Regions from separate parts of the Variovorax sp. KBS0712 genome, predicted to be linked through region 2. Evidence: predicted binding sites of a transcription regulator. Region 2 holds the regulator's gene; each other region holds the start of a gene.
What was found. The regulator sigma-54, encoded in region 2, starts transcription at its own class of promoters, with help from an activator protein. The targets are predictions, from matches to a motif close to TGGCANGNAANCTGCTTT.
Positions count from the first base shown of each region.

Region 1 (9,704 bases), on a different contig from region 2:
TCGACCAGTTCCTTCCAGTTGTGGGCCGGGTGGATGTTGACTTCGATCACGCCCGGGTCGGGCGTCACGGCCAGCATCTTCAGGCGCGGATCGCGCGGCGGCGGATAGCCTTCCATCACGATGCGCACGCCCAGCTGCTGCGCGGTGGCTTCGACGGCGGCGACGAGGTCGAGGTAGTCCTCCAGGCGCGCCAGCGGCGGCATGAAGACGTAGAGCACGCCCGAGGCGCTGCCCTTTTTCTCGGCCGCCGGGCCGTTGGCGCGGCGCGGGTCGCGCACCTCGACGCACAGCGCGGTGCGCGTGACCCAGTGGGCCGATTCGCCGCGCAGCGGCTGGCGCGTGGCGGGCGTGGCGGCATCAGCCGCAGCTGCTGCATCGCCCTTCGCTGCATCGCCGGGGCTCTGCATGCGCAGCGACGCGGGCACCACGGGCGGCGCGCCGAAGGTGTAGGGCACCTCGCCCAGGTCGGCGCCGGCCACCGGGGTGGCGGTGGCATAGCGCGCGCGGTAGTCGGACGCGCTGGGCAACGCGGCGCGCGGCGCGGTCGGGTCGCGCTCGATGAGATACGGGTAGTCGCCCTTGCTGGCCCACGGCTGCGAGTCGAGCGGCAGGCGGTAGCCCATGGGCGAATCGCCCGGGATCAGGAACAGGCGGTCGTCGCGCAGGAACCAGGGGCCGGTCTTCCAGCCGGGGCCGGCGAGCGCGGGCGCGTCGCCGTTGGCGTTGCCGGGCTCGATGGGCAGCATGTAGCCGATCACCGCGTCGAGCTTCTGCGTGAACACGCGGCGCAGGCGCACGCGTTCGAGTTCGTCGTCGAGCTTGGAGTCGAAGGGGTCGACGTTCACCGGCAGGCGGCGTTCGCGCCACAGGTAGTAGTAGGTGTCCTCGTAGCCGGGCTGGATGTAGCGCTCGGTGAGGCCCAACTTGTGCGCCAGCACGGTGGTGAAGCGGCGCGCGTCTTCGCTCGTGTAGTGGGTGGGAAAGCGTTCGTCGGCGAACAGCTCGGGGTCGTGCCACAGCGTCTGGCCGTCGGCGCGCCAGAAGATCGACAGCGCCCAGCGCGGCAGCTGCTCGCCCGGGTACCACTTGCCCTGGCCGAAATGCAGGAAGCCGCCCTGGCCGTACTCGGCGCGCAGCTTGTGCACGAGCTCGGTGGCGTAGCCGCGCTTGGTGGGGCCGAGCGCGTCGGTGTTCCATTCGGGCGCGTCGCGGTCGCCGGTGGCCACGTAGGTCGGCTCGCCGCCCATCGTGAGGCGCACGTCGCCGGCCACGAGGCGCGCATCGACGGCGTCGCCGAGTGCGAGCACCTCGGCCCATTGCTCTTCGGTGTAGGGCTTGGTGACGCGCGGCGATTCGTAGATGCGCGTGACCGTCATCTCGTGGCTGAACTCGACCTCGGACTCGTCGACGCCGCCTTCGATGGGCGCGGCGCTCGACGGCGTGGGCGTGCAGGCCAACGGAATGTGGCCTTCGCCGGCCATGAGGCCCGAGGTGGCGTCCAGGCCGATCCAGCCGGCGCCCGGCAGGAACACCTCGCACCAGGCGTGCAGGTCGGTGAAGTCGACCGTGGTGCCGCTCGGGCCGTCGAGGGCCTTCACGTCGGGCGTGAGCTGGATCAGGTAGCCCGACACGAAGCGTGCGGCCAGGCCCATGTGGCGCAGCAGCTGCACCAGCAGCCAGCCTGAGTCGCGGCACGAGCCGCTGCCGTTGGTGAGCGTTTCTTCCGGCGTCTGCACGCCGGGCTCCATGCGGATGAGGTAGTTGACGTCCTGCTGCACCTGCTGGTTCAGGCCGACCAGGAAGTCGATGGTGCGTTGCTCCTTGCGGTCGACCTTGTCGAGGTAGGCCTCCAAGAGCGGCGTGACCGGATCGGCCACGAGGTAGGGCGCCAGCTCTTCGGCCTGCGAGGCCGTGTACTTGAACGGGAAGTTCTCGGCCTGCGGCTCGAGAAAGAAGTCGAAGGGGTTGTAGACCGCCATCTCGACCACGAGGTCGACCGTGACCTTGAACTCACGCGTTTTTTCGGGGAACACGAGCCGCGCCTGGTAGTTGGCGAACGGGTCCTGCATCCAGTTGACGAAGTGCTCGGCCGGTTCGACCCGCAGCGAATACGAGATCACATTGCTGCGGCAATGGGGCGCGGGGCGCAGTCGCACGACTTGCGGGCCCAACTGCACCAGGCGGTCGTATGTGTAGTGGGTGACGTGGTGGAGTGCGGCGTGGATGGACATGCGTAGGGGCGTGCAGTGCAGCGAGGTTGCATCGAAAAGATGTCTCTGGTGAGACGCATACTAGCCCAGTTGCCAAGCAATTAACGCGCCATCGAGCGTGGGTTGGGGGAGGGTTTGCATCATGGATTCCGGGGTGTGTGGGGAGGGCAGTCGCGGCGTGCGTCCGAGGCCGTCGCGGGTGGGACGGGGGCCTTCGTTGCGCTGGGCGGCACGCTGCTCGGCGCGGCGGTGCAGCTGCGCCAGCCGCTGTTGTGGGCGGCGGGTGTCTACGTCGCGTTGCTGCTGGCGGGGCTCGGTGGCGGATGGCTGCTGTGGCGGTGGCGTGGGCCTCGGCTGCTCGTTCTGATGCTGTCGCTTGTCTGCGGCGCGATGGCCGGCGCGGGGCTCGCCGGATGGCGCGCGACGGCCTACGCGCAGGGGGCGCTGAGCCCGCAACTGGAAGGGCGCGACCTGCGCCTCACGGGCGTGGTCTCGCAGATGCCGCAACCCGGCGAGATCGGAACGCGCTTCCGTTTCGACGTGGAGGCGGCGCAGTGGGCCGAGGCCTCCGATGAGGCGCCACCGACGGTGCCGCCGCGCATCGCACTCGCCTGGTACGGCGAGTACAGCGGGATGTGGGAGCAGCCCGCCGAGCGGCGTGCCTCCGTCGCACGCACCGTGGGCGAGGTGCATGCCGGCCAGCGCTGGCAACTGACCGTGCGCCTGCGCGCGCCGCACGGCAACCTCAATCCGCATGGCTTCGACAGCGAGCTGTGGGCGTGGGAGCAGGGCGTGCATGCGCAGGGCCATGTGCGGGCCGGTGCGCGCGACCCCGCGCCGCGCCTGCTGGGCACGACGTGGCGGCACCCGATCGAGCGGGCGCGCGAGGCCGTGCGCGATGCCGTCTTCGCCCGCGTGGACGATCGGCGTCAGGCCGGCGTGATCGCCGCGCTCGTCACCGGCGACCAGGGCGCCATCGACCGTGCCGACTGGGACGTGTTCCGCGCCACCGGCGTGGCGCACCTGATGTCGATCTCGGGCCTGCACATCACCTTGTTCGCATGGTTCGCGGCGCATGTCGTGGGCGCGCTCTGGCGGCGCAGCAGCCGGCTCATGCTGCGGCTGCCCGCGCAACAGGCCGCGCTCGCGGGCGGCGTGCTGCTGGCCGCGCTCTATGCGCTCTTCAGCGGCTGGGGCGTGCCTTCGCAGCGCACGGTCTGGATGCTCGCGGCCGTGGCGCTGCTGCGCCTGACCGGTCGGCGCTGGCCGTGGCCGCATGTCTGGCTGCTGACGGCGGCGGTCGTGGTGGCCGCCGACCCGTGGGCGCTGCTGCAGGCCGGCTTCTGGCTCAGCTTCGTGGCCGTGGCGGTGCTGTTCGCCTCCGCGACGGCGGTGCCGGGCGGGGGGCGGGTGGGCGCGCTCACGCGCCTGGGTCGCTTCTTTCGCGAGCAATGGATGATCACGCTGGCGCTCACGCCGCTGAGCCTGCTGCTGTTCCAGCAGGTGTCGGCGGTCGGGCTGGTGGCCAACGCGCTCGCGATCCCGTGGGTGACGCTGGTGATCACGCCGCTGGCGATGCTCGGCGTGGCGGTGCCGCCGCTGTGGGACGTGGCGGCTGGCGCCGTGAAGCTGTTCGCGCTGCTGCTGCAGGCGCTCGCCGGCCTGCCGTTCGCCACGCTGTCGATGGCTGCGCCGCCTCCGTGGCTGGCCGCAAGCGGCGTGGCAGGCGGCGTGCTGTTGGCGATGCGCCTGCCGTGGTCGATGCGCGCGCTCGGCCTGCCGCTGCTGTTGCCGGTGCTCCTGTGGCAGCCAGTGCGGCCTGCAGTGGGCGAATTCGACCTGCTCGCCGCCGACATCGGGCAGGGCAACGCGGTGCTCGTGCGCACCGCCACGCACAGCCTGCTGTACGACGCCGGCCCGCGCTACGGGCTCGACAGCGACGCGGGCCACCGCGTGCTCGTGCCGCTGCTGCGCGCACGCGGCGAACGGCTCGACCTGCTGTTGCTGAGCCACCGCGACATCGACCACACCGGCGGCGCCCCCGCCGTGCTCGCCATGCAGCCGCAGGCGGCACTGCTGAGCTCCATCGAGGCCGGGCACCCGCTGCAGGCGCTGCGCCCCGCGCGCCGCTGCGAGGCCGGGCAGCGCTGGACCTGGGACGGGGTGGATTTCGAGGTGCTGTTTCCCTTCGACAGCGACTACCTCGGCTTCACGCGGCCCAATGCCGTGTCGTGCGTGCTGCGCATCGGCAACGGCCGCGCCACGGTTCTATTGGCGGGCGATATCGAACGGCTGCAGGAGGCCGCGCTGGTGTCGCGAACGCCCGGGCTGTCGGCCGACGTGCTGCTGGTGCCGCACCACGGCAGCAAGACCTCGTCGAGCGAGGTTTTCCTGGATGCCGTGCGCCCGCGCATTGCGCTCGTGCAGGCCGGCTACCGCAGCCGCTTCGGTCACCCGGCGCCCGAGGTGGTGGCGCGCTATGTCGAACGTGGCGTGCGGGTGGTCGGCAGCCCGCGCTGCGGCGCCGCCCATTGGGCGAGCCCGACGCCGGACGAGCTGAAGTGTGAACGCGCGCACGACCTGCGCTACTGGCGCCACCGCATGCCCTGAAGGTCCGAAACGCCAAATGCCCTCGCATCGGGCCCAAACCTAGGGCTTCTACTGGCCTCGAACTTGCTAAGCTATGGCTCAAGGAGATTGGTCGTTCCATGCACAAATTCGACGAGATGTATGAGCAGCTCCCCTATGCGGGCGCTGCAATCCGACAGCACTACAAGCGCTACGACCAATGGCTTGCGAAGCAACCCGGTGAGGTGATGCGATCGCGGCGTGAAGAGGCGGAAATGATTTTCCGCCGGGTCGGCATCACCTTCGCGGTGTACGGCGCCAAGGACGAGGACGGCTCCGGCACCGAGCGGCTGATCCCGTTCGACCTGCTGCCCCGGATCATTCCCTCCCACGAGTGGGAGAGCATGGAAAAGGGGCTGGTGCAGCGTGTCACGGCGCTCAACCGCTTCCTGTACGACGTGTACCACGACCAGGAAATCATCAAGGCCGGCATCATCCCGGCCGAGCAGATCCTGAACAACGCCCAGTTCCGCCCCGAGATGATGGGCGTGAACGTGCCGCACAACGTCTACTCGAACATCTCGGGCATCGACATCGTGCGCGCCCCCGATGCCCAGGGCAACGGCGAGTACTACGTGCTCGAAGACAACCTGCGCGTGCCCAGCGGCGTGAGCTACATGCTCGAGAACCGCAAGATGATGATGCGGCTCTTCCCGGAGCTCTTCAACCAGAACCGCATCGCGCCGGTCGCCCACTATCCCGACCTGCTGCTCGAAACGCTGCGCGCCAGCGCGCCGCCGGCCACGGCCGAGCCCACGGTGGTGGTGCTCACGCCCGGCATGTACAACAGCGCCTACTTCGAGCATGCCTTCCTGGCCCAGCAGATGGGCGTGGAGCTGGTCGAGGGGCAAGACCTGTTCGTGAAGGACGACTTCGTCTACATGCGCACCACGCGCGGCCCGGTGCGGGTCGACGTGATCTACCGCCGCGTCGACGACGACTTCCTCGACCCCGAGGTGTTCCGCCCGACCTCCACCCTCGGCTGCGCGGGCCTCATGCGTGCCTACCGCCAGGGCAACGTCGTGATCTGCAATGCCGTGGGCACCGGCGTGGCCGACGACAAGTCGATCTACCCCTACGTGCCGAAGATGGTCGAGTTCTACCTCGGCGAGAAGCCGATCCTGAAGAACGTGCCCACCTACATGTGCCGCAACAAGGACGAGCTGCAGTACACGCTCGACAACATGAAGGACCTGGTCGTCAAGGAGGTGCACGGCGCCGGCGGCTACGGCATGCTCATCGGCCCGGCCGCCACGCAGGCCGAGATCGAAGACTTCAAGAAGGCCGTCATCGCCAAGCCCGACGGCTACATCGCCCAGCCCACGCTGAGCCTGTCGACCTCGCCGACCTTCGTCGACGCCGGCATCGCGCCGCGCCACATCGACCTGCGCCCCTTCGTGCTCTCGGGCAGCGAGGTGCAGATGGTGCCCGGCGGCCTCACGCGCGTGGCGCTCAAGGAAGGGTCGCTGGTGGTCAACTCGTCGCAGGGCGGCGGCACCAAGGACACCTGGATTCTCGAAGCGGACCGCACGGCCAAGCCGAAGGCGGCCACGCAGTCGCAAAGCCAATCGCAGTAGGAGCACCCACGATGCTGTCCCGCACCGCAGACCACCTCTACTGGATGTCGCGCTACACCGAGCGCGCCGAGAACACGGCGCGCATGCTCGACGTCAACTACCAGACCTCGCTGCTGCCGCAGTCGGCCGAGGTTGCCAAGTACGGCTGGCAGGGCGTGCTCTCGATCAGCGAATTGCTGCCCTGGTACAGCAAGAAGTACGACCAGATCACGCCCAACGAAGTCATGGAGTTCATGGTCAAGGACGAGAGCAATCCGTCGTCGATCGTCTCCTGCCTGAAGGCGGCGCGCGAGAACGCGCGTGCCGTGCGCGGCGCGCTCACCACCGAAGCCTGGGAAACGCAGAACACCACCTGGCTCGAAGTGAACCGCATGCTGCGCGCCGGCGATTTCGAGCGCGACCCGGGCCAGTTTTTCGAGTGGGTCAAGTTCCGCTCGCACCTGTCGCGCGGCGTCACGCTGGGCACCATGCTCCAGGATGAGGCGTTCTACTTCTCGCGCCTTGGCACCTTTTTGGAGCGTGCCGACAACACGGCGCGCCTGGTCGACGTGAAGTTCCACGCGCTCAACAGCGAGTTCTTCGGCGCCGCCACCGAGGAAGACCAAGAGTACGACTTCTATCACTGGAGCGCGATCCTGCGCAGCGTCTCGGCCTTCGAGGTCTACCGCAAGGTGTATCGCGACGTGATCAAGCCCGAGCGCGTGGCCGAGCTGCTCATTCTTCGCGCCGACATGCCGCGCTCGCTGCACGCGAGCCTGGTCGAGGTGGTCAACAACCTCGCGAAGGTGCAGAACGAGCAGAGCGCCGAAACCCAACGCCGCGCCGGCAAGCTGCTGGCCGACCTGCAGTACGCGCGGGTCGACGAGATCCTGGCGACGGGCCTGCATGCCTACCTCACGCAGTTCCTCGACCGGGTGAACGAGCTGGGCGGGCGGATCAGCCAGGACTTCCTGGTGCCGGCGCACTGACGGTGCATTGAATCGACGTCCTGCGGGCCCAAGCCGGCCCCGGGACCTCGCACCCCCGGCGGTAGCATTCGAGTTCGATCTCGATCCAAGTTGCTGACCGCAGGGAGTTCTCATGAAGAAATCAATGCTTGCCCGTGATGGCAAGTGGATGGCTGCCGCCTTGGCGGCAGTCGCGTTGCTCGCCGGCTGCGACCAGTCCGCCTCACCGAAAGAACAAGCCTCCGCGCAGGTATCGACGGCCGTCGTCGTCGATGCCGCCACCGGATTGCGCTGGCTGCGCTGCGCCTTGGGGCAGACCTGGCAGGGTGGCCGTTGCATCGGCGAGGCCGAAGCCCTGAGCCTGATGGACGCGCAGGAACGCGTGCAGGCGCTCAACATCAAGGGCCATGAAGGCATCTCGCAATGGCGGCTGCCGACCATCGTGGAGCTGGCGGCGCTGCGGCGTTGTGACCATGGCCTGGTCGACGAGACCTTCACGCTCGAATTGAGCCCCGAACGGGAGCCCGTCACCGTGCCCCGGTGGTGCGCCCGCGAAACCTCCGTTCCCACCATCGACAGCGCACGCTTTCCCGACACGCCGCTGCGCAAGTTCTGGTCGGGCTCGGGCAGCGAGGCCGCGCAGCACTTCTATGCCGTGGACTTCAGCAATGCGTGGATCGGCCAGAACGAGGAGGCCGAGGCCACCCACGCCGTGCGGCCGGTGGCCGATCGCTGACCTCCCGCTACTTCGAGAACGACTCCACCACCACCGGAATCTCCGGCGCCTGCCACTGGTAGGCATCGCCCAGCACATTGCGCTCGGCCTTCTGCCCGCTCCAGCGGATGCCCAGCAGGTCCATCAGGCTCCAGCCGGCCCAGTCCGCGCGGAAGGGCTGCTGCGTAGCGGCACCGGTGGGCAGCGGCTCGCGGTTGCGCCAGACGACGGCGGGGATGCGGTAGCCCGAGGCGGTCGCGGGGCTGTGGCCCGCGCGGTCGCTGCCGTGGCCGACTTCCTGGCCGTGGTCCGACAGGTACATCCAGGCGCGATAGTCGTCCGGTTTGCCGGTGCTGCGGGTCTGCTGCAGCAGTTCCGACACCACGAAGTCGTGGTACAGCAGGGCCGCGTCGTACTCCTGGCGGAAGTGGCGCACCCAGGCCGAGCGGCCGTCCTTCACGAGGCCGTTCTCGACCGCGTCGACGCTGTCGTCGAAGGGATTGGCGTTCTCGGGAAAGCGCAGGCTGTAGTGCGGGTGCGCGCCCATCAGGTGGACCACGATGAGCTTGCGCTCGGTGCTGGTGTCGGCAAAGGCCTCCTGCACGCAGTCGAGGATCTCGCCGTCGAGCGAGGCGCTGGCGCGGCCCGGCGTGCGGTTCACCATGTCGACGACGTCGGCGTAGCGCGCGTGCTGCTGCTCGATGGCGAGGTCGTCGTGGTTGCTGATCCACCAGACCTTGTAGCCGGCGGCGCGCGCCAGGGCCAGCAGGTGGGGCGGGCTGTCGCCGTTCCCGTTGTTTCCGTCGTTTCCATTCGCGGGCTGGCCGAAATGGAACATGTTGCGCAGCGCGGGCAGGGTGCTCGCGTCCACCGACCACGCATTGCGCAGCACGGCCATGCGATCGCCTTCCTGCGCCTTGTGCGCCTGCAGGCGCGGCGTGGTCGGGCGGCCGTAACCGTACAGGCCCATGTTGTCGCGGTTGATGCTGTCGGTGATCACCAGCACGACGGTGGACGGTCCCTCGCGCGTGATCACCGGTGCGATCTGCCGGGCCTGGGCCATCTGCGCATCGCGGGTTTTTTCCTGGTCGGCCCAGGCGGCGCGCTGGTCGTGCAGCGACTGCGACCACTGGGTCCAGAAGACGACCGGGTGCAGCCGGCGCCAGGGCTTGCTCACGTAGGCGACGCAGGCGGCCAGCAGGATGAGCAGCAGCAGCGAGCGCGCCCAGAACGGCCGACGCGCACGCGGCGCCGTGGCACCGCGTCGCGCGAACAGGCCCGCCAGCAGGCCCGCCGCCACGAGCGCGGCCGACCAGACGACGGCGGAGCGCCAGTGCATGCGCAGGTACTCGGCGCTTTCCCGCGCGTTGGTGTTGGCCGCGGCGCCCAGCACCATGGCGCTGTCGGGCGCGGCCTGGTAGGTGTCGAGCAGGTAGGCGCGGACCACGGCGTCCAGGCCGAAGCCCATGACCCAGAGCCACACGAGCGCCGTGCGCCAGCGCCGCAGGCGCGCGCTGTGCAGCGGCCACAGCAGCCAGAGCACGGGCGGCGCGGCGAGCACCGCGAGCTGGGCAATGCGGCGGCCGTCGTGGCCCAGGGCGATCAGCGCCAGCAGCGTCGCGCCGAC
Region 1 covers NZ_VCCD02000001.1:2,409,237-2,418,940, reverse strand. The annotation lists gene FFI97_RS11125 (DUF2126 domain-containing protein) at 1-2,231, opposite strand, end outside; gene FFI97_RS11120 (DNA internalization-related competence protein ComEC/Rec2) at 2,367-4,820, shown strand; gene FFI97_RS11115 (circularly permuted type 2 ATP-grasp protein) at 4,919-6,415, shown strand; gene FFI97_RS11110 (alpha-E domain-containing protein) at 6,427-7,383, shown strand; gene FFI97_RS11105 (DUF1566 domain-containing protein) at 7,508-8,098, shown strand; gene FFI97_RS11100 (sulfatase-like hydrolase/transferase) at 8,106-9,704, opposite strand, start outside.
Region 1: the regulator sigma-54 is predicted to act here: its motif matches at 2,305-2,322, upstream of FFI97_RS11125 (DUF2126 domain-containing protein).

Region 2 (9,704 bases):
GCGCTCGACGCGGCGCTGTGCGACATCCGCCTGCCCGGCGCGTTCAACGGCATCGCGCTGGCCGAGCGGCTGGCGCAGCGCAAGCCCGCACTGACGATCGCGCTGATCTCGGCCGACATCACCGAAGCCACGCAGCAGCTGGCCGCCGCGCGCGGCTGGCACGCGCTGCGCAAGCCGGTGCAGCCGGACGCGCTGCGGCGCGTGCTGCTGCGGGCCCAGCAGCAGCAGCAACAGCCGCCGTCGCCGTCGTAGCGCTCGGCGCGGGCCGTCCCCGCTGCGATGTCATCGCTTCCGAGCTATGCTCCGCGCACAGGCCGCCGCCGCCCCTGCCCCGATGCCCGTCGAACCCCTTCCCGCTCCTGCCGTTGGCGCCGCCGCCCTGCGCGAGCCCCGCTACGGGCGGGTCGCGATGGCCCTGCACTGGCTGCTCGCGGCGATGATCGTCGGCTCGCTCGGCGTCGGGCTCTACATGACGGGCCTGCCCTTCTCGCCGCAGCGCCTGAAGCTCTACAGCTGGCACAAGTGGGCCGGCATCACCATCCTCCTGCTGTCGGCGCTGCGGCTGCTGTGGCGCCTCACGCACCGCCCGCCGCCGCTCTCGGCGCGGGTGCTGGCTGCCATGCCGGCCTGGCAGCGGGCCGCGCACCGCATCAGCCATGCGCTGATGTACCTGCTGTTCTTCGCGGTCCCGCTGTTCGGCTGGGCCTACAGCTCGGGCATGGGCGTGCCGGTCGTGTGGTTCGGCCTGCTGCCGCTGCCCGACCTGGTGGCGGTCGACAAGGACTTCGCCGAGGCCGTGCTCAAGCCGCTGCACCAGCGCAGCGCCTTCCTGCTGGCCGGCGTCACGCTGCTGCACGTGGCGGCGGCGCTCAAGCACCACTGGATCGACCACGACGGTCTGTTGCAACGCATGTGGCCCGCGCCACGCAAGGAATCCGCCGGATGACGACCCGTCTTTCGTGGGGCGCCGCCGCCCTCTTCGGCCTCGCGCTGCACGCCGCGGCCGAACCCCTGCCGGCCACCACCGCGAAGCTGGTGCCCGAGAAGAGCCAGATCGCCTTCGTCAGCAAGCAGATGGGCGTGCCGGTGGAAGGCAGCTTCAAGCGCTTCGACGCGCAGGTCGCCTTCGACCCGAAGAAGCCCGAGGGCGGCTCGGTCGTGCTGCAGATCGACACCGCCAGCGCCGGCTTCGGCGTGCCCATGAGCGATGCCGAGCTGCCCAAGCCGACCTGGTTCGACACCGCGCATTTCCCGCAGGCCAGCTTCCGCTCGAGCGCCATCAAGGCGCTGGGCGAGGGCCGCTTCGAGATGGCCGGCAAGCTCACCATCAAGGGCGTCAGCAAGTACGTGACGGTGCCCGTGAGCATCGTGTCGTCGGGCGGCGCGTACTCGGTCGCCACGGGCACCCTCACGATCCAGCGGCTCGACTACAAGGTGGGCGACGGCGAATGGACCGACACCTCGGTGGTCGGCAACGAGGTGCAGGTGCGCTTCAAGCTGACGCTCGCGGGCCTCGGGCCGCTGTGACGACGATTTCATTTCCCATGCATCCTTCTTCCCTTGCCATGAACAAGCTCTTCTTCGCCGCGGTCCTGTGTGCGGGCGCGGCCCTGCCACTGGCCGCCACGGCCCAGGAATACACCGCGCCGCCGCTGGCCGCCAAGCCCGCGGGCGGGCCGGTCAAAAATGCGAGCTACGTGATCGACCCGACCCACACCTTCGTCATGTACGAGATGGGCCACTACGGCACCACCACCAACCGCGGCCGCTTCAGCACCAAGGACGGCTCGGTGCAGATCGACGGCACCGGCGCCAGCGGCAAGGTCGACATCACGATGGACATCAGCTCCATCAACACCGGCGTCGACCTGCTCAACCGCCACGTGCAGAGCAAGGACTTCTTCAACGTGGCCGAATTTCCCACCGGCCGCTTCGTGGCCGAGCGCATCGACTTCAGCGGCGACAAAGTGACCGATGTGCCCGGCACGCTCACGCTCATGGGCCAGACCAAGCCGGTGACGCTGAAGGCCGTGCGCTTCAACTGCTACCTGAACCCGCTGATCAACCGCCAGGTCTGCGGCGGCGACTTCGAGGCCACCGTGCAGCGCAGCGACTGGGGCATCACCTGGGGCCTGAACTTCGGCTTCGAGAACAAGGTGAAGCTGCTGGTGCAGGTCGAAGCCGTGAACGTGCAATGAACCCATCCCCCACCGGAGCCCACTCATGACCGACGCCCACCTCCTGTCCCTGCTCGGCATCGCCGGCGCCATGGCCGTGGGCGCGATGAGCCCGGGCCCGAGCTTCGTGATGGTGGCGCGCACCGCCGTGGCCTCGCGCAGCGACGGGCTCGCGGCGGCGCTGGGCATGGGCGCCGGCGGGCTGGCGTTCTCCATCGCGGCGCTGGCCGGGCTGCAGGCGGCGTTCCTCGCGGTACCGGCGCTGTACCTCGCGATCAAGGCCTTCGGCGGTGCCTACCTGATCTACCTGGGCTTTCGCATCTGGCGCGGCGCGCGCCAGCCGCTCGCGATCACGCCCGACACGGACGCCTCGCCCCGCAGCCAGGGCCGCAGCGGACGCACCTTCCTGCTCGGCCTGGCCACGCAGATCAGCAACCCGAAGACGGCGGTGGTGTACGCGAGCATCTTCGCGGCCTTCCTGCCGCGCGAGGTGCCGCTGGTGCTGGCGCTCGCCGTGCCGGCCGTGATCTTCTGCATCGAGACGGGCTGGTACGCGATCGTCGCGCTGGCACTGTCCTCGGCCGCGCCGCGCGCGGCCTACCTGCGCTACAAGACCTGGATCGACCGCGCCGCCGGCGGCGTGATGGGCCTGCTGGGCCTGCGGCTGGTGTGGTCGGCGGTGCGCGGCACCTGAGGCGCTAGAGCAGGCTCTCGGGCGTGAGCGGCGCCAGCAGCTCGAGCATGGTGCGGTCCCAGAAGCCCGAGTCGGGCTCTTCGTGCAGCACGGTGGTCTTGCCGCCTTCCTCGCTGACCCACTCGATGCGCCGCGAGCCGGTGGCTCCCGCATCGGCGCCTTCAGCAAAGCGCAGTCGGTAGGCGCCCTGCTGCTTGAGCACATCGAGCAGCTTCAGGGTCTGCTGCGCCATCTCGGGGCTGCGGATGAACAGGCCGATCTCGGTGTTGTGGATTTCGGAGCGCGGATCGAAATTCATCGAGCCGACGAACAGGATGCGCTGGTCGATCACCGCCGACTTGGCGTGCAGCCGCCCCACCGACGTGCCGAACAGGCCGAGGCGCACGCTGCGCCGCGTGCGCGCGGAACTCAGCTCGTGCAGCTCGGCGCCCAGCGCGAGCATGTCGGCGCGGTAGCGGCGGTAGGCGGTGTGGACGAGCGGCTCGTCGGTGGCGGCGAGCGAGTTGGTGACCACGCTGATCTTCACGTTGCGCCCGCGGATCTCGCGCATCACCTCCAGCCCCGACGCGCCCGGGATCAGGTAGGGCGAGACCAGCGTCACCTCGCTGCGCGCGCGGCGCATCTGCTCGACCACGTTGTAGCGCACGCTGTCCACGTCGAGCAGCGGCACGCCGCCGTACGACGCGGTCTTGCCGATCACGCGGTCGGGTGAATCGGCGTAGGCCTCGGCGGTGGTCCAGATCAGGCCGAGCTTGCCGGCGTCGAGGTCGTCGGCCACCGGGCTGTAGCCCAGCAGGTCGTTGGGCGCGGGCCTGGGCGGCGGCGGCGTGGTGTCGGGGCCGGTGGCGGCGTCGAAGCGGCGCTGCAGTTCTTCGCGCGGCAGGTCGGTGTGCACGACCGCGCCGATCGGGCGCACGTGCGGGCTGTTCCAGTACTGGTCGAACAGCACGCCCAGGCGCGGGATCAGCGCGCCCGTGACGAAGGTGTCGAGATCGATGAAGTTGGGGCCGGTGGTGCGGCGGAAGTACTGGTTGCCGATGTTGCGCCCGCCCGCCACCGCCATCGCGCCGTCGGCGATGAAGAGCTTGTTGTGCATGCGGCGGTTGACGCGGCTGAAGTCGAACAGCGACGCGGTGAAGCGCTTGAGCAAGCTGCCGCGCCCGGCCGGGAACGGGTTGAACAGGCGCAGCTCCACGTTCGGCGTGGCGGCCAGGCCGAGCAGCAGCTCGTCTTCGCCGGACGTGTACAGGTCGTCCATCAACAGGCGCACGCGCACGCCGCGCTGGGCCGCATCGCGCAGGGTGCGCAACAGGTAGCGGCCGGTCTCGTCGTTCTCGATCTGGTAGTACTGCACGTCGAGCGTGCGCTGCGCGCGGCGCGCCAGCTGCAGCCGCGTGTCGAAGGCGAAGTCGCCGCCGGGCATCAGGCGAAAGCCGCTGAGGTCGGGGTCGGGCTGCGAGCCCAGCGCGATCTTGCCGAGCGCGGTGTCGGCCGAGACGGCGATGGCCTTGGTGGGCGGGCGCGGTGCCTCGTCGGGCAGCGTGGCGCAGCCGGCAAACAGCAGCGCCGCCGCGATGACGACCACCCAATGCCCACAGCGCGACAGCAGGCGGCTCGTCATCGTCGGTCTTCTACAGGGCCTTGCGCAAGTTGGCGGGCGCGATGCGCAGCGCTTCGCGGTACTTGGCGACGGTGCGGCGCGCGCACTCGATGCCCTGCTCTTTCAGCATCTCGGAAATCTGGCTGTCGGACAGCGGCTTCTTGATGCTTTCCGAACTCACGAACTGCTTGATCAGCGCGCGCACCGCGGTGCTCGACGCGTTGCCGCCGGTCTCGGTGCCCAGCGCCGAGCCGAAGAAGTACTTGAGCTCGACCGTGCCGAAGGGCGTGGCCATGTACTTGGCGGTGGTCACGCGCGAGATGGTCGACTCGTGCAGGCCCAGCTCGTCGGCGATCTCGCGCAGCACCAGCGGGCGCATGGCCAGCTCGCCGTGCACGAAGTAGCTCTTCTGGCGCTCGACGATGGCGTTGCTCACGCGCAGGATGGTGTCGAAGCGCTGCTGGATGTTCTTGATGAACCAGCGCGCCTCCTGCAGCCGCTGCGACAGCGCCTGGCTGCCCTCGCCCTTGTGCGACTTGAGCGCACCGGCGTAGATGTCGTGCACACGCAGGCGCGGCATGACCTCGGGGTTGAGCATGACGCGGAACTTCACGTTGGTGCCGCGCCCGGTCTTGGTGACGATCACGTCGGGAATGACGATGTTGCGTTCGACGTCGACAAAGCGGCGGCCCGGCTTGGGCTCCAGGCGCGCAATGATCTGCAGCGCAGAGCGCACCAGCTCTTCGTTGGTGCGCGTGAGCGTGGCCAGGCGCTTGAAGTCGCGCCGCGCGAGCAGCTCCATCGGCTGCTTGCAGATCGCGATGGCGGTCTTGCGGATGAGCGCTTCGGCCTCGGTCTCGTCTTCGCTGGCGAGCGCCTTCAGCTGGATGCTCAGGCATTCGCCGAGATCGCGCGCGCCGACGCCCACCGGCTCCAGGCTCTGCAGCAGGCCCAGCGCCACCTGGAAGTGGTGCACGAGGTCGTCGAACTGGTCGTTGTCGTCGCCCGCCAGGCCCGAGGCCAGCGCGGGCAGCGAGTCTTCGAGGTAGCCGTCGTCGTTGAGCGACTCGATCAAAAAGCGCAGCGCGGCGCAGTCGTTTTCGTTCAGGCGCAGGCTCAGCGCCTGGCGGTGCAGGAAGGACTGCAGCGACTCCTGGCTGCGCGCGAGTTCGGTGGCATCGGCGCGCTCGTCGTCGCCCAGGTTGTTCTGGCGCGCGGGCGCGTCGCTGCCCCACTCGCTGTCGTCGGGCGCCATGTCGACGGTGCCGTCGCCTTCCCAGTCGGGCTCGCGCTCGGCGATCTCGGCGGCGGGGCCGTCGGTGTCGGGGGTCGAGGAGGTGGTGTCGCTGGACGTGGAGGAAGTGCTGGCGGCGGACGGCGTGAACTCGGCCTCCCCCTCGCCCGCGTCGTCGCGCGGCACCGGCGCGTCGGCCGTGTCCAGCCCGAACTCCTCGCGCGCCGCTTCTTCCGCGGTGCGTTCGAGGAACGGGTTCTCGTCCAGCATCTGCTCCACTTCCTGGCTCAGTTCGAGCGTGGAGAGCTGGAGCAGGCGAATGGACTGCTGCAGCTGTGGCGTCAGCGCCAGATGCTGCGAGACGCGAAGGGACAGCCCTTGCTTCATGGAGACCCGACCCTCCCTTACATCCGGAAGTGCTCGCCCAGGTACACCCTGCGTACCTCGGCGTTGTCGACGATCTCCGAGGGTGTGCCTTGTGCCAGCACGTGCCCGTCGCTGATGATGAACGCGTGATCGCAGATGCCCAGCGTCTCACGCACGTTGTGGTCGGTGATGAGCACGCCGATGCCGCGCTCTTTCAGGAAGCTGATGATCCGCTGGATCTCGATCACCGCGATCGGGTCGATGCCGGCGAAGGGCTCGTCCAGCAGGATGAAGCGCGGCTGCGTGGCCAGCGCGCGCGCGATCTCGACGCGGCGGCGCTCGCCGCCCGACAGCGCGAGCGCGGGCGAATCGCGCAGATGGTCCACGCGCAGGTCGGCCAGCAGGTCGGCCAGGCGCTCTTCGGTGTGCTGCTTGGTCAGCGGCATCATGCGGCCGTTGGCGTCGGGCTCGCGCTGCAGCTCGAGCACGGCGCGCACGTTTTCCTCGACCGTGAGCTTGCGGAAGATCGAGGCTTCCTGCGGCAGGTAGCTCAGGCCCATGCGCGCGCGGCGGTGGATGGGCATGTGGGCGATGGGCTCGCCGTCGATGGTGATCTCGCCGGCGTCGGCGCGCACCAGCCCGACGATCATGTAGAACGAGGTGGTCTTGCCCGCACCGTTGGGGCCGAGCAGTCCGACGACCTCGCCCTTTTGCACATCGAGCGAGACGTCTTTCACGACCGTGCGGCTGCCGTAGCTCTTCTTGAGGCCGCGCGCCACGAGGCGGCTGCCCGGAATGCCGTCGGCGGTCTGGGTTCCTGCGGTTTCGATCACTTGCGCCCTTCCCCTTCGGTGCCGCCCAGCGTGGTGCTCGGGCGCAGCCCGGCGCCGGGCGCGGGGGTGGGAGCCGGAGCCGCGGGCTTCTTGCCGCCGGCCGCGGGTGCGGAGCCGGGCGCCGCCGGGGCCGGCGTGGCCTTCGGCGTGAGGATGGCCTTGACGCGACCGCCGCCGCCCGCCGAGACGCCGGCGTTCGGCGGCACGAGGGAACCGTTGACGGTGTAGGTGTCGTTGCTCTGGTCGTAGACGATCAGCGCGCCGCTGCTTTCGTCGTTGGCCGTGGCGCCGATCAGCCGGCGCATGACGGCACGGCGGATGAACTTGACGTTGTCGGCGCGGCTGTCGTACTCGATGACTTCCGACTCGCCCTCGATCCACTCGTCGCCGGCGTTGCGCTTCTGCTTGTAATAGGCCAGCTTGCCGGGCGCCGCCGTGACCACGCCGTACTGGTAGCCCTCGGCGTCCTGGCGCACGTCCAGCCGCGCTCCGCGGATGATGATCGTGCCCTTCGTGACCAGCACGTTGCCGGTGAACACGCTGGTCTGTTTCAGGTCGTCGTAGCGCATCGAGTCGGACTCGATGTTCATCGGCTTGGTGCGGTCGGCGGTTTCGGCCAGGGCGCCCGAGGCGGCACCGGCCAGCAACAGCGCGCCGAAAGCCAGGCGGCCGAGGCGACGAAGGGTGGGGAATGTGGGGATGGAGGGCAATGTCATAAAGGCACGAAACTTGCTCTGAAACATTGTATGCGTGGGATGGCAATTGCCCACCGCCGCCAATGAAAAAGCCCGCCGAAGCGGGCCTTGCATTCGACCAAAAAGCAGGTCGCCGGGTCGGTCAGCCCTTCTTGGCTTCGCCGATGAGGAAGGTCGCGACCTGCAGCACCTTGGACATGCTGCCGGCGGTTTCGCCGTCCACATACCAGCGGCCCGCCACGGCCAGGGCCGGCACGCCGGCGACCTTGTAGGCCTCGGTCTGCTGCGCCGCGCGGCGGGCCTTGCTGGCCACGCCGAAGGACGCAAAGGTTTCCTTGAACTTGGCGCCGTCGAGGCCGGCACGCTCGGCCCAGGCCTGGATGTTGGCGTCGCCGTTCAGGTTCTGGCGCTGCGCGTGGATGGCGGCGAACACCTTCGAGTGGTACTCGTCCAGCTTGCCCATGGCTTCGAGCGTGAAGTACAGGCGCTGCTTGGCCTCGACGTCGTTGCCCACGAAGGGCACGGGGATGCGGCGGAACGCCACTTCCTTCGGGGCTGCCTTGACCCAGGCTTCGAGCGAGGGCTCGAAGTCGTTGCAATGCGGGCAGTTGTAGGAGAAGAACTCGACCACCTCGACCTTGCCGGCGGGTGCATCGACGGGCACGCGCTTGTCGAGCACGAGGAAATCGGTGCCGGCCTTGGGGGCGCGCTGGGCGTGTGCCGGAACGGCAGCCAGCGAAAGCAGCCCGATCGAAGTGGCGGCCAGCGAAAAGTCACGACGTTTCATGGAAAAGGTTCTCCTGTGGGTACCGCAGTACAGAGCCGGCGCGCCGCCGGGAGTTCCCATGGACGGCGCGACCGAGGCGCTGGAATTGACAAACGAGTGCGGCAGATGCCGCGCGGGCGAGAGCTTAAAGGCTGTTCAAGAACGGCGCTGACGGGTCAGCGCTGCACGCGCACCAGCGCCGATTCGAGACCGCCGCCGTCGAGCCGTTCCTTGAGCCGGTCGGCGTCGTCCTTCTTGTTGAACGGGCCCGCGCGCACGCGGTAGACCGTGCGACCGGCCTGCTCGCGCTCGGTGACCTTGGCCTCGACGCCCATCAGCGACAGCTTGGCACGCTGCGCCTCGGCGTCGTCGGTGGTGCGGAAGGCGCCGGCCTGCACGAAGTACATGAAAGGATCAGCACCCGACGGCGACGGTGCGGCGGCCGTGTGGCTCGGCGCGGCGGACGCGGTGGTCGTGCTGCTGCCGCCCGCACGGGCGCGGGCGAGGTCGCCCAGCGGATCGTTCGACGGCGGCAGGGCGTTGGCTTCGGCCGGCACCGGCGCGGGGCGCGCCGGCTTGGGCGCCACCACCACGGGGGCCGGGGCGGTGACCGGCGCGGTGGCGACCGGCGGAGTGCCGGGTGCCACGGTGGCGGGCGCGCCGGTGATCGGGTTCACCGGGCCGGTGGCCGTGGCGGCCGGCGGCGTGGCGGCCGGCTTGGGCGCGCCGGCCTTGCCGGCCAGCGGCGCGTTCGGGTCCCAGTCGCGGTTCTTGCGGGCTTCGGCTTCGTCCTGTTCGGCACCGCCGCGTTGCGTCTTGTTGACGAACGGGATCGGCACCTTGGTGACGTAGACCGCGATGCCCAGGGCGACGCCCAGACCGAGCACCAGGCCGATGATCAGCCCGATGACGATGTTGCCGCGTTGTCTGCTTGTCTTCTTCATGTTCAGAGGGTGATTCACATCTTGCTCGGCGCACTGACGCCGAGGATCGCGAGGCCATTGTGCAGCACCTGCGCGGCCGCTGCGACGAGTGCGAGACGCGCCAGCTTGACCGGCTCGTCGTCCACCAGGATGCGCTCGGCATCGTAGTAGCTGTGGTAGCTGGCCGCGAGTTCGCGCAGGTAGAAAGTCACGTCGTGCGGGGCGAAATCCTTCGCCGCCGCCGTCAGCATGGCCGGGTACTTGGCCAGCAGCAGCATCAGCGCCTGGGCCGCCGGGCTGTCCAGCGGCGACAGGTCGACCGCCTTGAGCGCGGCCGCGTCGCCGCCCCAGGCCGCGAGCACCGAGCAGATGCGCGCGTGGGCGTACTGCACGTAGTACACGGGGTTGTCGTTGTT
Region 2 covers NZ_VCCD02000002.1:1,552,443-1,562,146, forward strand. The annotation lists gene FFI97_RS24210 (ATP-binding protein) at 1-252, shown strand, start outside; gene FFI97_RS24215 (cytochrome b) at 335-946, shown strand; gene FFI97_RS24220 (YceI family protein) at 943-1,527, shown strand; gene FFI97_RS24225 (YceI family protein) at 1,566-2,198, shown strand; gene FFI97_RS24230 (LysE family translocator) at 2,224-2,871, shown strand; gene FFI97_RS24235 (phospholipase D family protein) at 2,876-4,492, opposite strand; gene rpoN (RNA polymerase factor sigma-54) at 4,503-6,092, opposite strand; gene lptB (LPS export ABC transporter ATP-binding protein) at 6,110-6,904, opposite strand; gene lptA (lipopolysaccharide transport periplasmic protein LptA) at 6,901-7,620, opposite strand; gene FFI97_RS24255 (thiol:disulfide interchange protein DsbA/DsbL) at 7,742-8,386, opposite strand; gene FFI97_RS24260 (SPOR domain-containing protein) at 8,542-9,309, opposite strand; gene argS (arginine--tRNA ligase) at 9,324-9,704, opposite strand, start outside.

Region 3 (9,704 bases), on a different contig from region 2:
ACAGCCCGCACAGCCCGCACAGCCGGCGCCACCCGAAGCGCCGCCGCCCCCCGACCCCGCCGTGGTCGCCGAGGTGGAAGACTGGAACCTGGCCCAGGCCGAGAACACCCGCGAAGGCTACGAGGCCTACCTGCGGCGCCACCGCCGCGGCCTGCATGCGCGCGAGGCGCGCAACGCCATCGCCCAGCTCAACCGGCAGTCACCGCCGCCGCCCGCCGCGGGCAGCACGAACCCCGTGCCGACCGTGATCGCGGGCGCACCGCCGGCCCCGCCACCGGCGCCGGCCGCGGCACCCGGCATGGGCCGTGTGCAGTTCAACATCCGGCCCTGGGGCCAGGTCTTCGTCGATGGCGCCGACCGCGGCGTGAGCCCGCCGCTCAAGTCGCTGCCGCTGCGCCCCGGCATCTACACGATCGAGGTGCGCAACGGCGACCTCACGGCCTACCGCCAGCGCGTGACGGTGCAGGACAGCAAGTCCGCACCGGTGGTGAGCCACGAGTTCAAGTAAGAGGGCAGCGCGTCAGGGCGTGCCGGTGCGCAATGCGCGGCGGTACTGCACCGCCTCTGCCACATGCGCGGCCTGCACCGCGTCCTGCCCCGCGAGGTCGGCGATGGTGCGCGCCACCTTCAGCGCGCGGTGCGTGCTGCGCGCCGACCAGCCCAGCCGCGCGGCCGCCTGCTGCAGCAGCTGGCGGGCGGGGCCATCGAGCACGGCGTGCGTGTCGATCGCGCGGCCCTGCAGCGCCTGGTTCGCATGGCCCTGGCGTTGCAGCGCGCGGTCGCGCGCGCCCACGACGCGCGCGCGGATGCTGTCGGTCGATTCGCCCGCCGGCGCATCGAGCAGCTGCGGCGCCGACACGGCCGCCACCTCGATGTGCAGGTCGATGCGGTCCAGCAGCGGGCCGCTGAGCTTGCCCTGGTAGCGCGCGATGCGCTCGGGCGTGCAGCGGCATGGCTTGAGCGTGGAGCCCAGGTAGCCGCAGGGGCAGGGGTTCATCGCGGCGATGAGCTGGAAGCGGGCCGGAAACTCCGCGCGCCGGGCGGCGCGGGTGATCGTGATGGTGCCGGTCTCCAGCGGCTCGCGCAGGGCTTCGAGGGCGGCGCGTGTGAACTCGGGGAACTCGTCCAAAAACAGAACGCCGTGGTGCGCGCGCGAGATCTCGCCCGGCCGCGGTGGCGAGCCGCCGCCCACCAGCGCCACCGCGCTCGCCGTGTGGTGCGGCGTGGCCGTCGGGCGGCTCATCCAGCGCTCGGGCGCCAGCCGGCCGTCGAGGCTGGCGATGGCTGCGCTCTCCAGTGCCTCGTCCACGTTCATCGGCGGCAGCAGGCCGGCGAAGCGGTGCGCCAGCATCGACTTGCCCGAGCCCGGCTCGCCCACCATGAGCAGGCTGTGGCCACCATGAGCAGGCTGTGGCCACCGGCCGCGGCGATCTCGAGCGCGCGCTTGGCGCCGGTGTGGCCCTTGACGTCGGCCAGGTCGGCATAGCGCGGGGCGCCGTCGCCGGGCGCGGCGCGCACGCGGGTCCAGCCGTCGTCGCTCGCATCGACGGGCCCGCCGCCGCTGGCGACGAACTGGCGCACCACGTCGAGCAGGTGCCGGGCCCCGTACACCTGCGCGCCCGGCACCAGCGCGGCCTCCTGGGCGCTGTCCAGGGGCAGCACCAGCCGCACGGCCGTGCCTTGCGTGTAGGTGGCCACGGCCATCGCGAGCGCGCCACGCACGGGGCGCAGTTCGCCCGACAGCGACAGCTCGCCGGCGAACTCGTGGCCGGCGAGGCGGGCGTTCTCGATCTGCCCGCTGGCCGCGAGGATGCCCAGGGCGATGGGCAGGTCGAAGCGGCCCGAGTCCTTCGGCAGGTCGGCCGGGGCGAGATTCACCACGATCTTCTTGTTGGTCGGAAATTCGAGCCCGGCGTTCTGGATCGCCGAGCGCACGCGCTCGCGCGCCTCCTTGACCTCGGTCTCGGCCAGCCCGACCAGCGTGAAGCTCGGCAGGCCGTTCGCCAGATGCACCTCGACCGTGACGGCGGCGGCCTCCAGGCCGAGCAAGGCGCGGCTTTGCACCAAAGACAGACTCATTTTTCTCCCTCTCCCCAAGTTGGTGCGCCTGCGACGTGCAAGCCCAGGACCGTGCAGCGTGCAAGCGTGTGCAACTGCCGGAAACAGGGCTTGTAACGATTTGGCGCTCATCGCCGGACACCTGCGCCCTCTGGCCGGGGCGGTATTCGTGCAGTTTGGCACGCTCCCTGCTTTGAGGGTGCTCAGGTCCAACAACACACTTGCGAGGAGTTCCCTGATGACGCACCGTACCGCCGCCCAGGCGTTGATCGTTCTGGCCACTGCACTGACCGCCTCGGGCGCCGCCATGGCCCAGGCCGCCGACGCCGCCGCACCGGCGCCCGCGCCCCTGCTCACGGGCAATGTCTCGCTGACCACGAACTACAAGTTCCGCGGCCAGGACCAGGACATGATCGGCAAGAACGACTACGCCAAGACCAAGGGCTTCAAGCCCGCCATCCAGGGCGGCTTCGACTACGCCTTCGGCGACAGCGGCTTCTACATCGGCAACTGGAACTCCAGCGTCAACTGGCTCAAGGGCAACAGCATCGAGAGCGACCTGTACGGCGGCTACAAGTTCAAGGCCGGCCCGGTCGACATGGACGTGGGTGCGCTCACCTACATCTACCCGGGCAACTCGGTGGGCAACACCACCGAGCTGTACGTGGGCGCCACCTACGCCAACGACAGCTTCGGCTCGTTCACGGCCAAGTACTCGCACACGGTGTCCAAGGACTACTTCGGCTACGCCGGTGCCAAGACCGGCTCGGGCCTGAAGGGCCGCAACACCGGCTACCTGAACCTCGCCTACAGCAAGGAGATCGTGCCCAAGGTCACGCTCAAGGCCGCCGTCGGCTTCACCAACATGTCCAGCGACATCCGCAGCCTGGGCTACAAGAGCTACGTGGACTACAACATCGGCGCCACCTACGACTTCGGCAGCGGCCTGACGCTCACGGGCTCGGTGCAGGGCGCCAACAAGAAGTCCAACTACCAGGTCGTGGCCTACCCGGGCATCGAGATCCCCGACTTCGGCACCTTCGGCACCACCTACTACTCGCCCAACAAGGCACGCTTCATCCTCACGCTGACGAAGACGCTGTAATCGACACAACAACCAGGCGCGGCCCACGTTGCCGCGCCGCCTTTCATCCATCCAGAAGGAGCAACTCATCATGAAGCTGGTCACAGCCATCATCAAACCGTTCAAGCTCGACGAGGTGCGCGAAGCGCTCTCGGCCATCGGCGTGCAGGGCATCACCGTCACGGAAGTGAAGGGCTTCGGTCGCCAGAAGGGCCACACCGAGCTGTACCGCGGCGCCGAGTACGTGGTCGACTTCCTGCCCAAGGTGAAGATCGAGGCGGCCATCTCCGACGAGCTGGTCGACCGCGTGATCGAGGCCGTGGAGGGCGCCGCGCGCACCGGGAAGATCGGCGACGGCAAGATCTTTGTCTACAACCTCGAACAGGTCGTGCGCATCCGCACCGGCGAAACGGGCCGCGAAGCCCTCTGATCGAGTCCTGGCCCGAAAGAACAACGACTATGAAAAAACTTCTTGTCTCTCTTGCGCTCGGCTTGAGCGTCTTCGTCGCCGGTACTTCGGCGCTGGCCCAGGCACCCGCCGCCACCCCTGAGGCACCGGCTGCATCGGCACCTGCTGCACCTGCCGCAGCTGCGCCCGCGGCTGCAGCACCCGCTGCTGCCGAAGCTGCGCCCGCCGCACCGGCCGCCGCTCCCGCGCCCAAGGTCGACTCCGGCGACACCGCCTGGATGCTCACCTCGACCCTGCTCGTGATCCTGATGACCATCCCCGGCCTGGCGCTGTTCTACGGCGGCCTGGGCCGTTCCAAGAACATGCTGTCGGTGCTGATGCAGGTCTTCGTGATCTTCTCGCTCATCAGCCTGCTGTGGGCCATCTACGGCTACAGCCTGGCCTTCACGGGCGACGGCAACTTCTTCGGAAGTTTCGACAAGATCTTCATGAAGGGCATCACGCAGGAAACCTTCGGCGCGCTGACCACGATCCCCGAATACGTGTTCTTCGCCTTCCAGGGCACCTTCGCGGCCATCACCGTGGCGCTGATCGTCGGCGCTTTTGCAGAACGCGCCAAGTTCTCGGCCGTGCTGCTGTTCTCGGTGATCTGGTTCACCTTCAGCTACGTGCCCATGGCCCACATCGTGTGGGGCGGCGGCCTGCTGGGCAAGGACGGCGCGCTGGACTTCGCCGGCGGCACCGTGGTGCACATCAACGCCGGTATCGCCGGCCTGGTCGGCGCCTACATGGTCGGCAAGCGCGTGGGCTACGGCAAGGAAGCCTTCACGCCGCACTCGCTCACGCTCACCATGGTCGGCGCTTCGCTGCTGTGGGTCGGCTGGTTCGGCTTCAACGCCGGCTCGGCAGGTGCGGCCAACGCCGCCGCCGGCCTGGCCTTCGTGAACACGGTGCTCGCCACCGCCGCCGCGGCCCTGTCGTGGATCCTGGGTGAGAGCCTGCACAAGGGCAAGGCCTCGATGCTGGGCGCTGCATCCGGTGCCGTGGCCGGCCTCGTGGCCGTCACGCCCGCCGCCGGTTTCGTCGGCCCGATGGGCTCGATCGTGATGGGCCTGCTGGCCGGCCTGGTCTGCCTGTGGGGCGTGGGCGGTCTCAAGCGCATGCTCGGCGCGGACGACGCGTTCGACGTGTTCGGCGTGCACGGCGTGGGCGGCATCCTGGGTGCCATCCTGACCGGCGTGTTCGCTGCCAAGGGCCTGGGCGGCACCGGCGGCCTGACGCCTGACACCTTCTCGATGGGCGCGCAGGTCTGGATCCAGGTCAAGAGCGTGCTGTTCACCATCGTGTGGTCCGGCGTGGTCGCCTTCATCGCCTACAAGATCGCCGACCTGACCCTCGGCCTGCGTGTGTCGGAAGAAGAAGAGCGCGAAGGCCTCGACATCTCCTCGCACGGCGAAACGGCATACAACAGGTAAACCCCCAGGCTGCGCGCACTTCGTGTCGCTTCGCCAACCCCCTTGCAGGGGGCAACACCAGCGGCCCGGCAAAGCCGGTTCCGCGGTGTTCCGCGAAGAGACACACCGCACAGTCTGATTACAAAGAACAAAGTTTTTCAGGCGAGTCTCCTTTGGATGTTCAGCCCGCGAGCGCTTCGGCGTCAGCGGGCTTTTTTTTGCCCGCGGCCCGCGTGGCCGGGGGCACAATCGCCCCACCATGTGGACCTCCATCGAAGACAGCCTCTGCGAGCTGGGTGAATCGCCGTTCTGGCATCCGCACGAACGCGCGCTCTACTGGCTCGACATCCCGGGCCGCGCCGTGCTGCGCACGCGCGGCGAGATCGGTTCGCCCACGGCCACGGTCGAGCGCTGGGCGCTGCCCACCGAGCCCGGCTGCATGGCGCCGGCACGCACGGGCGGCCTCGTGATCGCGCTGCGCGACGGCATCTACCGGGCCCGCGAGTGGGGCGGCAGCCTCGTCGCGATGGCGCGCGCGGAGCACGACGTGCGCACCATGCGCTTCAACGACGGCAAGTGCGACGCGCTCGGCCGCTTCTGGGCCGGCTCGCTCAACGAGGCCAAGGACCGCGCCAACGCCGCGCTCTACTGCTTCGACGCACGCCCGGGAGACGTCTCGCCCACCATCACGTCGATGCTGGAGCATGTCACCACCGCCAACGGCCTGGCGTTCTCGCCCGACAACGGCACCCTGTACTGGGCCGACACCGCCGCGCACGTGGTGCGCGCCTGGGACTGGGACGCCGAGGCCAACACGCTGTCGCATGCGCGCGTGTTCCAGCAGTTCGACCCCAAGCCCGCGGGCTGGGTACCCAGCACGCCCACGCACTACGACGGCCGCCCCGACGGCGCCACCGTCGACGCCGCCGGCCACTACTGGGTCGCGATGTTCGAAGGCGCGCAGCTGCTGCGCTTTGCGCCCACGGGCGAGCGCGTGGCCGCCATCGCGGTGCCGGTGCAGTGCCCGACCATGCCCTGCTTCGGCGGCGACGACCTGCGCACGCTGTTCGTCACCAGCGGGCGCAAGGGCCGCCCGGCCGACGAGCTGGTGCAGCGCCCGGCCTCGGGCACCGTGCTCTCGATGCGCGTCGACACGCCGGGCCTGCCGGTGAATTTCTTCGAAGACTAAGAAGGCGTGAACGAACCCGCCATGTCCGCTCATCCCGCCCAGACACGCCCCCTCGGCGTTGCAAATGCTCGCCATAGCCCGAGCTATGGCTGCGCTTTGCGCCTTGATGGGGCGCGCCTGGGCGGGCTGCTCGGCCACGCCGGATTCATTCACGCCTTCTGAGCTCTCCGGCTGCCCCGCGGATGGCCCTGCACCACATCCCCCCGATCCAATGCCTGCTGACCTTCGAGGCCGTCGCGCGCCTGCGGCATGCGGGCCGCGCGGCCGACGAGCTGTGCGTGACGGCCAGCGCCGTGAGCCACCGCATCCGCCAGCTCGAGGCGCACGTGGGCTTCAAGCTCTTCGGGCGCAGCGACTTCAGCCTCACGGCCGACGGCGCGGCCTACCTGGCGAACGTGCGCGTCGGCCTGGCCGCGCTGCAGCAGGCCACGCCCGGCAGCCGTGACGCGGCGCTGCGCGCACCGCGCCTGAGCGTGGCCGTCACGCCCACCTTCAGCCGCCAGTTCCTGATGCCGCGGCTGGAGCTCTTTCGCAACATCTACCCCGACATCGAGCTGGCGCTGCACGTGTCGATCCCGCTGCTCGACGTCACGGCCGAGCAGACCGACCTGCAGGTGCGCTACGGCATCGGCGCGTACGCCGACTGCGAGCACCGCCTGCTCATCGCCGAGGACGTGGTGCCCGCCTGCAGCCCGAGCTACCTGAACGAGTTCGGGCCCTTCGACGGTTTTCGCACCGCGGCCGAGATCGCCAGCGCGCGGCTGATCCGCAGCCCGCTCGAGCCCTGGGGCACCTGGTTCGCGAGCTGCGGCATCGACCAGCCCGAGCCGCACCTGGGTGCGCAGTTCAACGACCTGGGCCTGGTCTACGACGCGGCCGCCAGCGGCTTCGGCGTGGCGCTGGTGCGACAGAAGCTGGGCGCCGCCTGGTTCGAATCGGGCCGGCTGGTGGCGCTGTCGGAACGGCCCGTGCCCTCGCCGCACCGCCACTACATCTGCTGGCAGCCGGGCACGCTGGAGCGCTGGGAGTGCGCGGCCTTCGTCGACTGGATCGTTCAGACGCTGCACTGACCGACACGTCGGCCCGACAAATTTTTATCAAGGTCCGGGCAAAAAACCTTCAATCCGGACGGCGCGCTTCTCCCTAGAGTGCGGGGCACAACAACAGCCTCCCCGGAGACAACGCATGACCTGGCAGCAGATCTACGACCCGTTCGGCAACATGATCATTTCCACCGCGCTCGCCGCGATCCCGGTGGTGGTGATGCTTGCGTGCCTCGGCTTCTTCCACATCAAGGCCCACATCGCCGCCGGCCTGGGCCTGCTGGCGGCGCTGGCCGTCGCCGTCTTCGCCTACGGCATGCCGGCCGAGATGGCCGGGCGCGCCGCGCTCTTCGGCGGCTTCACGGGCCTGCTGCCGATCGGCTGGATCGTGCTGAACATCATCTTCCTGCAGCAGCTGGCCGAACAGAACGGCAGCTTCAAGGTGCTGCAGGACTCGCTCTCGGGCATCACCGAAGACCGCCGCATCCAGCTCCTGCTGATCGCCTTCTGCTTCGGCGCCTTCTTCGAGGGCGCGGCGGGCTTCGGCACGCCGGTGGCGGTCACGGCCGGCATCCTGATCGGCCTGGGCTTCTCGCCGCTGGCCGCCTCCGGCCTCTCGCTGATCGCCAACACCGCGCCGGTCGCCTTCGGCGCGCTCGGCACGCCGGTGATCACGCTGGCCAAGGTGCACGGCTACGACCTGATGGAAGTCACCGCGATGATCGGGCGCCAGCTGCCGTTCTTCTCGCTGCTGGTGCCGTTCTGGCTGGTGTGGGCCTTCGCCGGACGCAAGGCGATGATGGAAGTGTGGCCGGCCATCCTGGTCACGGGCGTGTCGTTCGCGGTGCCGCAGTACCTGGTGTCGAACTTCATCGGCCCCGAGCTGGTCGACATCATCGCGGCCATCGTGTCGATGGCCAGCCTGGTGCTGTTCCTGCGCGTGTGGCAGCCCAAGAACGTGTGGCGCTCGCCCTCGCTGCGCGGCAAGGACGTGAGCGCGCACGAGGCCAAGCCGCCGGCCGCCATCGTCGTGCACAGCCGCGAGGCGCTGGTGCGCGCGTGGATGCCCTGGGTGATCCTCTCGGTGTTCGTCTTCATCTGGGGCCTGCCCTCGGTGAAGACCGCGCTCAACGGCGTCTTCGCGCCCTCGTTCCCGATGGGCGGGCTGCACAACCTGATCGAGAAGATGCCGCCGGTGGTCACCGCGCCCACCAAGGAAGGCGCGGTGTACGTGCTGAACCTGCTGTCGGCCACGGGCACCGGCATCCTGCTGTCGGCGATCGTGAGCGCGCTGTTCATGAAGTACAACCCGATCGAGATCGTGCGCACCTTCGTGCGCACGCTCTGGATGGTGCGCTACTCGCTCATGACCATCGTGCTGATGCTCGCGCTGGGCACGCTCACGCGCTACTCGGGCACCGACACCACGCTGGGCCTGGCGTTCGCCAACACCGGCGTGTTCTATCCCTTCTTCGGCACGCTCATGGGCTGGATCGGCGTGGCCATGACCGGCTCCGACACGGCCTCGAACGTGCTGTTCGGCGGCATGCAGAAGGTCGCGGCCGAGCAGCTCGGCCTGGCGCCCAACCTCATGGGCGCGGCCAACAGCTCGGGCGGCGTGATGGGTAAGATGATCGACGCCCAGTCGATCGTGGTGGCCTCCACCGCCACGCGGTGGTTCAATCACGAAGGCGACATCCTGCGCTACGTGTTCTTCCACTCGATCGCGCTGGCCTCGCTGGTCGGCCTGTACGTGACGCTGCAGGCCTATGTGTGGCCATTCACCCTGATGGTCGTCCGCTGAAAGTTGTTCCCGCCATGAATGCTCCCGTCACGACCGACCAGCACGCACAGCTGTCGAAGGCGGAGCGCCAGGCGCAGGTGGTGCGGGCGCTGCAGGCGCACCTGCCCGCGCATGCGCTCATCTGGCACGCCGAAGACACCACGCCCTACGAATGCGACGGCCTCACGGCCTACCGCCAGCGCCCGCTGGTGGTGGCCCTGCCCGAGACCGAGGCGCAGGTGGCCGCTGTGCTGCGCGCCTGCCATGCGCTGGCCGTGCCCGTGGTGGCGCGCGGCGCCGGCACCGGGCTCTCGGGCGGCGCCATGCCGCACGCGCTGGGCGTGACGCTGTCGCTGGCCAAGTTCAACCGCATCCTGAAGGTCGACCCCGTGAGCCGCACGGCCGTCGTGCAGTGCGGCGTGCGCAACCTCGCCATCAGCGAGGCCGCCGCGCCCTTCAACCTGTACTACGCGCCCGATCCGTCGAGCCAGATCGCCTGCACCATCGGCGGCAACGTGGCCGAGAACTCGGGCGGTGTGCACTGCCTGAAGTACGGCCTCACGCTGCACAACGTGCTGCGCGTGCGCGGCTTCACGGCCGAAGGCGAACCCATCGAGTTCGGCGGCGAGGCGCTCGATGCGCCGGGGCTCGATCTGCTCGCGCTGGCCATCGGCAGCGAAGGCA
Region 3 covers NZ_VCCD02000004.1:389,262-398,965, forward strand. The annotation lists gene FFI97_RS29990 (serine/threonine-protein kinase) at 1-508, shown strand, start outside; partial or broken gene FFI97_RS29995 (YifB family Mg chelatase-like AAA ATPase) at 521-2,079, opposite strand; gene FFI97_RS30000 (TorF family putative porin) at 2,297-3,163, shown strand; gene glnK (P-II family nitrogen regulator) at 3,234-3,572, shown strand; gene FFI97_RS30010 (ammonium transporter) at 3,602-5,026, shown strand; gene FFI97_RS30020 (SMP-30/gluconolactonase/LRE family protein) at 5,265-6,194, shown strand; gene FFI97_RS30025 (LysR substrate-binding domain-containing protein) at 6,377-7,264, shown strand; gene FFI97_RS30030 (L-lactate permease) at 7,380-9,041, shown strand; gene FFI97_RS30035 (FAD-linked oxidase C-terminal domain-containing protein) at 9,056-9,704, shown strand, end outside.
Region 3: the regulator sigma-54 is predicted to act here: its motif matches at 2,236-2,253, upstream of FFI97_RS30000 (TorF family putative porin).